Regions from separate parts of the Glutamicibacter sp. MOO4 genome, predicted to be linked through region 1. Evidence: riboswitches for the same ligand, from Rfam matches in the RefSeq annotation. Region 1 holds a riboswitch; the other holds the start of a gene.

Region 1 (3,615 bases):
AGTTGCGCCAACATGGGACAGCACATCCGGGTGGATTTCAGGCGCTGAAGTAGCTCCACTGTTTGCGCTGTGTATTTTCGCGGTTTTACTGGCCACTGCCGTGATCAGTGCAATCATCCTCAAACGCAGGCCCTTAGCCGGGATCTCCGCAACCCAAAACCAAGAACTACGCTCAATTTGGCTCAACCGGTTGCTACGAAATTGTGGTTGGCTGATGACCAACATCATCGGTGCCGCAATCACCTACGCCGATCCGGTTCTGAGTTCCGGGTGGAACAACGTGTCCATGTTTGCCGTCTTGGCTTTGGGCTTCGTGCTATTCGTCTGGGCTCCAAAGCATGCCGCACCGGAGGCCAATAGCCTGCGTAGCACCGCCTTCGCCCGGATGCGCAGCCACACGCTATCCGTATCCTATTTTGCGAATACGTTCTTGATTATCGCCGCGTTGATTATCTGGCTTGCGGCCAGTGAACTCGTTGGTCAAACGCCAGAGCCATTCGGTGAAGCCGGAGCCCGTGCTGTTGGCGCTTCCTTTGCGCTGCCATGGTCAGCGGCGGCGGTAGTCCTGTACCTAGTAATCTCTGCCGGCTTCGCGCTCTATGCACATTCACGAGCAAAGCTGGGGGCACTTTCTGAACCGAAGAGCCAAAATCTTCCGGTTTGGGTGTACACGATTGCAGCGCTGTTCATCGTCAGCGGGAGCATCTTGCTTTACACCCCACAAACACTGAGCTCAGGGGCACAACAGCTACTCTCGCCATGGGTCACTTCGGCAATAATCCTGGGAATGTTGGTAGCCGCGGCCGGTTACTTCTGGTGGATCCGACGTTGCGCAGTCCCTTGGGACCTCACGGACGAACAGGAAATCTGGTATCGGCAAATCTTGGAGTTCCGAGCCTTACGAGTGCTCTGCAGTGCGTTTTTCCTCTTGCCGGGCTTGGTCTCTTCCGATGAGCCAGCGGTGCTAGCCATAGGCGTTGGGCTCTTCTGCATCCCCGCCTTACTAGTGGTCAATCGCCCGAAGGCGCGCCTGACCACGAGCGTGCGCGCATGAGCACCCAGATCACGGTAGATCTTGAGGCGGCTACCGCTCCTTATGAGCAGATCCGTTCGCAGATCGCGTCGCTGATTAACCTCGGCGAATTAGTGGCGGGTAGCAAGCTACCCACGGTCAGGGCGTTGGCCACAGATCTTGGGGTAGCGGCCGGAACAGTCGCTCGTGCCTATAAGGAGCTGGAAGCCGAAGGGCTCATTTCTTCAAGACGCAGGGCCGGAACGATAGTTAATGAACGCGCTACACCCATCGAAGAGCATGAAGATCTGGTGGCGGCGGTAGACCACCTTTGGAAGCTAGCGGCAGCGCAACATGTCGATGCGGCGACACTTAAAGCGTTAGTGGCGCGACGTGAACGTTAAGAATTTGTTCTAGGCATTGCTACTGCGTACGCTCTAAATCAGTGACACGGGGTGTCGGAGAAGCCGACTGAGATGAAACCCGTCGAACCTGATCTAGTTCACGCTAGCGGAGGGATGTCGCATGACTCTGCCTACCGTTGCCCAAAAATACCGGCAACACTCCCCTTTAGTTTTTTGCCTGACGAATACCGTCGTCACCAATTTCACCGCCAATGTCCTACTGGCTTCCGGCGCTTCACCAGCTATGACTAATCTGCCTGGCGAAGCTGGCGGGTTTGCTGCTTTTGCTTCTGCAGTGCTGGTGAATCTAGGGACTCCAAGCACCGAGCAAATGGTTGCCATGGAAGAATCGGTACTCTCGGCGAGCGCAGCAGGCACCCCGTGGGTATTGGATCCTGTGGCCGTCGGCGCCCTGTCGGTACGCACCGACTTCGCCCGGCGCATAGTTCAAGAACACCCCACCTTGATCCGTGGAAACGCTTCGGAAATCCTCGCCTTGGCGGGCAAGGATTCAAGCGGCCGAGGTGTTGACGCAGCAGATACCGTGCAGGCGGCCCTCGACGCAGGACGTGAACTGGCACAAGAACACGGCTGCGTTGTTGCTATCTCCGGCGAAGCCGACGCGATCATCGACGCTACCCGTACCGTACTGGTACACACCAACGGCATCGGACTGACCAGAATTACCGGTGGCGGATGCGCACTAGGTGCCTTTAACGCTGGCATGCTCGCGGTGCACGAGGACCCCTTTGAAGCCTCCATTGCCGCCCACGGTTTTTATGGCCTGGCCGCCGAAAAGGCACTGGCCGCAAGCACCGGCCCGGGAAGCTTTGCCGTGGCATTCATTGATGCGCTGGCCGCCACGGAACCCGAAGAATTACAGACTTTGAAGTACGAGGAACTGAACCATGGATAATATCGGCGCCTACCTAGTAGCCAACACCGCCAGCTGCACTCCACGCACCACCCTGGAAGTTATCCAAGGAGCAGTGGCCGGCGGCATCGAATGGATTCAGCTGCGGGCCAAGGATGAGACTGCCCGCGAATTCTTTGAACTGTCCTGCGCTGCAGCCCAACTAACCAAGGGCAAAGCCAAACTATTGATCAATGACCGGATTGACGTCTTCTTAGCTGCCCGCGCTGCCGGAGCTGCGGTCAACGGTATCCATATCGGGCAAAAAGACATTCCGGTGCGACTTGCACGAGAGATTATCGGCGAAGGCATCATCGGTTTGAGCGCTTCCACCGATGAACAACTGGCACAGGCAAATCTCGAAGCAGAGGTCATCGACTACTTGGGTGTTGGTGCAGTGCGTGCCACTCCTACCAAAAAGGATCACCCAACCCCGTTGGGTCTTGACGGTTTTATCCGTGCAGCATCCTTGACCGAACTACCGTGTGTAGCCATCGGCGCCATTACCGCTCAGGACGCAGCTGCGATTCGCGCTGGCGGAGGGTCGGGCCTAGCGGTAGTTCGTGCCATCTGTAATGCCGAGGATCCACAAACGGCCAGCGAGCAGCTAGTTTCAGCGTGGACGGTGGCACAGTGAATAATATTCTCTCAATTGCCGGCTCTGATCCTTCCGGTGGCGCCGGCATTCAGGCGGATCTAAAAGCCATTGCCGCTAACGGTGGTTATGGCATGTGCGTGATTACGGCATTAACCGCGCAGAACACCCAAGGGGTCAGCGCAGTACAAGCCATTGATCCCGGCTTTGTCTTAGCCCAGTTGGAATCCATTAGCGCTGATATACAGATTGACGCCATCAAGATTGGCATGCTGGCCAATGCTGAAGTAATCCGCGCGGTCAGTAGCTGGCTGGATACCGTAGATGCGCCGGTAGTTCTAGACCCGGTGATGGTAGCCACGAGCGGAGACCGATTACTAGAAGATGAGTCGGCACTCGATTCACTGCTGGACCGCGCCTGCGTCATCACCCCTAACCTACTTGAGCTAGCAAGCTTGCTACGCGAGCCAGCGGCCACACAATGGCCACAAGTCCTAGAGCAGGCACAGCGACTGGCCGCCAAGCACGACGTTCTGGTTTTGGCCAAGGGCGGACACCTGGCTGGAGACTTCTGCCCCGATGCGCTAGTTGGGTCCACTGGAGTGCTGGCCGAGTTCAGCAGCCCCCGACACCAAACCAAAAACACCCACGGCACCGGCTGCACCCTCTCCAGCGCCTTGGCTACTATCTA
Region 2 (3,615 bases), 900 kb from region 1:
AGACCGGCCAGTGGGAACAACACAACGCTGGCAACAACGATCACCAAAGCCGAGACTGCATCCAATGTACTGATCAAAGGCAACGTTGCGGTAGCCACGGCGCCCAGCTTGGCTAACGGGTTGATCTTAGCTAGCCAGCTATCGCCCACCGGAGCATCCAGTACCGGTCCCTTAGGCTTGGCCACGTCGCCGCTTGGCAGTGCAGCTAGATGAATCTGCTCAGCCTGCAAGACGCTGGCCAAATGTTCATCGTGAGTCACCGCAATGATCGCGGTGTCCTGCTCCAACTGAGCAACCAGCAGCTGCGCTAATTCACGCCACGTATTGGCATCCTGTCCGAAGGTTGGTTCATCAAGGATCAACACGTCTGGAGAAGCGGCTAACACGGTGCCTACGGATAGCCGACGTTTCTCTCCTCCGGAGAGCGTGAATGGGTTTGCGTCAGCAAGATGTTCCAGACCCAAGCGCACCAGCAGTGACTGCACTAACTGCTCAACTTGTTCCGGCTCGTATTTCAGTTCTCGCCCGCCAATGGCTTTGGCTCTTAACGGAGCAAAAGCTAGTTCTTCACGGACGGTTTGCGCCACAAATTGGTGCTCAGGTTCTTGGAACACTGAACCGATCCGACCAATCAGCGCACCAGCTTTCCAGCTAAACGGTGAGCTGCCAAGACCATTGGCTAGCTGCTCGCTTGCATCAAGCTGTCCTGCGACAGGAGCGAGCAAGCCACCAACGGTGAGTGCCAAGGTGGATTTACCTGCACCGTTTTCACCACGGATGACCGTTGCGGTGCCTGCGCGGACTTGTAGGGTAACCGGGCGGGTGCGCGGTGCTTGCTCAGCTCGGGCGCACACCAAGTCTTTGGCCTCCAGCAAGGTTCCTCCCGGCTGGAGTGTCACTTGTTGGATTTGTGGCAGGTAGCCGGGAACCCACAGACCGGCCGAAGCGAGTTCAGCGCGAAGCTGCTGATCCTCCATGAGCTGTTGCGGGCTCAGATCATGGGCTACTCCGCCACCTGGCTCAAGGACGATGATGCGGTCCATGTGCTGGGCCCAGACTTCCAACCGGTGTTCAACTACCAGCACGGTGGCCCCGCTGAGCTGTGCCGCATTAAGCACGGCATCGCGCAAGGGACCGATCCCCTCTGGGTCCACGTTGGCGGTCGGCTCATCAAGGAGCATCAATCCTGGCTGCATGGCCAAGATCCCGGCCAGAGCCAGTCGCTGTTTCTGTCCTCCGGATAGTTCTTGGGTCCGGTGGTCAAAGGAGAGCATGCCTAGACCTACAGCGTCCAATACTTCTGGGATGCGCTCACGGATCACCTCGGGATCTACAGCAAGATTCTCCGCACCGAAGGCGACATCATCAGCTACCCGGCTCTGCACCACTTGGGTCTCCGGGTCTTGCTGCATCAGCCCAACCGGGCGTTGGCGAGCAAAGGCATCTGCCCCGTCAATGAGTAGCTCCCCACGCATTTGCTGCGACTCGTCGACTTCCAACAACCCCGCCAGAGCATGTAGCAAGGTCGACTTTCCCGCACCGGAAGGACCAACAAGAAGTACTTTCTGGCCGGCCTGAATATTAAGGTCTAAATCGGAAACGGCGGGAGTTGTTCTTTCGGCATGCTGCCAGCTAAAACCACGCGCAGAAATCTCGGCGCCCCGCCGAGTTTGAGCGTCAGCGCCACGGTTAGCCAGCGAACTCATTTGGCGGCCAGTTTCCCGGACTCGAGGTGAGCACGGCGGCTAGCCAGTGCGCTCAGTGCACCGGTCTTAGCCAATCCACGGGTGGCCAGCCAAGACAGCAGACCAGCGATAATCAGTCCAGAGACGCCGGTGATCAGCACGTGCAAGATCTTTAGTGATGAGGTGTATTCCACGTAGTACGCCAGGATGTAGGCTTCGGAAATACCGGCGAAGATGCCGGTGAAAAAACCTGCAATGAGCGCAACGCTCAGGTTCCACTTGCGGTAGCGGAAGATGGCAAAGACCAATTCAGCACCAAGGCCCTGGACCAGCCCGGAAACGATGACGCTCAGACCGTAGTGAGATCCCAGCAATGCCTCGATAATGGCTGCCAGTAATTCGCAGAACACTGCTGCACCTGGTTTGCGGATGATCAGGGCACCGAGTACCGCTGGGAAGAGCCATACGCCAGTCAGCAGTGCAGCGGCAGGTGGGAAGGCAACAAAAGCTAGCGAGAACAGCGGCATGCCTGCGCTCCAAGCCCAGAAGATCACTCCTGAGGCTACGGCGATTACTGAGGCTACGACGATGTCGACAACGCGCCAGCTGGTTCGCTGTTTTGCTGCTACTTGGTTCATGGGTGGTCCTCCTATATTTAGGAGGGGAGATGTACGGACTGATGGCATAGTGCTACACCCGTCCGCATCCGAGATGCTCGACTTCCTTCGCCGGTACTAGCCGGAGCAGGTTCGAGGGTCTGCGATCTATCGCACTCTCAGCGTCTTGGCGACTTCTTTTTTGAAGTCTGACGCTCCCCTGTCGGAAAAATTACTGCTCCCCCACCTTACCGCAGGTATGCTGGGCAGAGGAAAGATAAGTTACGACGTTGAAGCGAGGGCAATATGAACACAGTACAGAAACTTGCCACCACCGGAATTTCGATTGGCGCCGGTTTGCTCGGCAGCAAGCTAGTTGATCAGCTGTGGAAGGGCGTCACCGGAAATAAGGCTCCCCGCAAGGGTAGCGAAGAAGCTGCTGAGGCTTCATTCCGTCAGGCGCTCGGATTCGCGATCTTCTCATCGATTGTCGCAGCGACCATCCAGGTCTTGGCAGACCGTGGCACCAACAAGGTTGTCGCACGGTTCAGCAAGTAGCTAATGCTCAAGGAACGGCCCACCAATGGTGGGCCGTTCCTTTTTGTTTTGTTCAGTTTTACACTGCTCAGTTTTTCACTGCTCAGTTTTACTTTGAGTCCTTCGACTCTTCGCTGGAGACTTCAACAGACGCGGTGGCCGGTGCGTCAGATACCGTGTCCACTACTTGCCTCAGTTCATCGGCGTAGAGAGATTGTTTGGCAGCGTGCTTGGTTCGGTAACCAGCGCGCCCAATCATATGTGCGGATACGGGAGCGGTCAGTAGCTGCATCCCCCAAGCCAGGAACAATACTGGAACCACACTCCAGCTACGCAAGTGAATTGCTAGCGCGGTGAAGATCAGCAGAAAGCCAAGTACTTGCGGTTTGGTGGCGGCGTGCATCCGAGTGAGCATGTCGGGGAATGAAAGCAGACCGATACCGGCAATCAGCGACATGAGGCAGCCGGTGATCAGTAGGACGGCGACAAGAATATCGAGGAACAATTCCATTAGGCGTTCCTCTGATCCGAGACGTACCGCGACACCGTAACCGAGCCAATGAAGCCCAAGGTGCACGCAACAACGACAAACAACAGGTAGTCGGTGTGGCGGTTGAAGACCATTTCCAAGCACAACGCCACGGAAATGATCAGCAGCATCACGTCCAAGGCTAAGACTCGGTCAAGAATCGAGGGGCCCTTGGCAACGCGGATCAAGCACGCAACGGTGGCTAGACCCAGCATGATGCCGCAAATCCACATCACGATTGTCATCATTTTTTGCCTCCTACTCGACC

Evidence for each region. Region 1 has a riboswitch for thiamine pyrophosphate ahead of thiM (hydroxyethylthiazole kinase). Riboswitches for the same ligand answer to the same signal wherever they lie in the genome.
Region 2: it holds a riboswitch for thiamine pyrophosphate, as region 1 does, so the genes downstream of both, AC1Z3F_RS09935 (ECF transporter S component) here and thiM (hydroxyethylthiazole kinase) in region 1, are expected to answer to the same signal.

Annotation. Positions count from the first base shown of each region.
Region 1 is NZ_CM167800.1:3,023,635-3,027,249, reverse strand. Features, by position in the region: gene AC1Z3F_RS14150 (hypothetical protein) at 1-1,054, shown strand, start outside; gene AC1Z3F_RS14145 (GntR family transcriptional regulator) at 1,051-1,416, shown strand; TPP riboswitch at 1,454-1,548, shown strand; gene thiM (hydroxyethylthiazole kinase) at 1,538-2,332, shown strand; gene thiE (thiamine phosphate synthase) at 2,325-2,966, shown strand; gene thiD (bifunctional hydroxymethylpyrimidine kinase/phosphomethylpyrimidine kinase) at 2,963-3,615, shown strand, end outside.
Region 2 is NZ_CM167800.1:2,127,391-2,131,005, forward strand. Features, by position in the region: gene AC1Z3F_RS09930 (ATP-binding cassette domain-containing protein) at 1-1,706, opposite strand, end outside; gene AC1Z3F_RS09935 (ECF transporter S component) at 1,703-2,323, opposite strand; TPP riboswitch at 2,389-2,513, opposite strand; gene AC1Z3F_RS09940 (DUF4235 domain-containing protein) at 2,588-2,839, shown strand; gene mnhG (monovalent cation/H(+) antiporter subunit G) at 2,928-3,329, opposite strand; gene AC1Z3F_RS09950 (MrpF/PhaF family protein) at 3,329-3,595, opposite strand; gene AC1Z3F_RS09955 (Na+/H+ antiporter subunit E) at 3,592-3,615, opposite strand, start outside.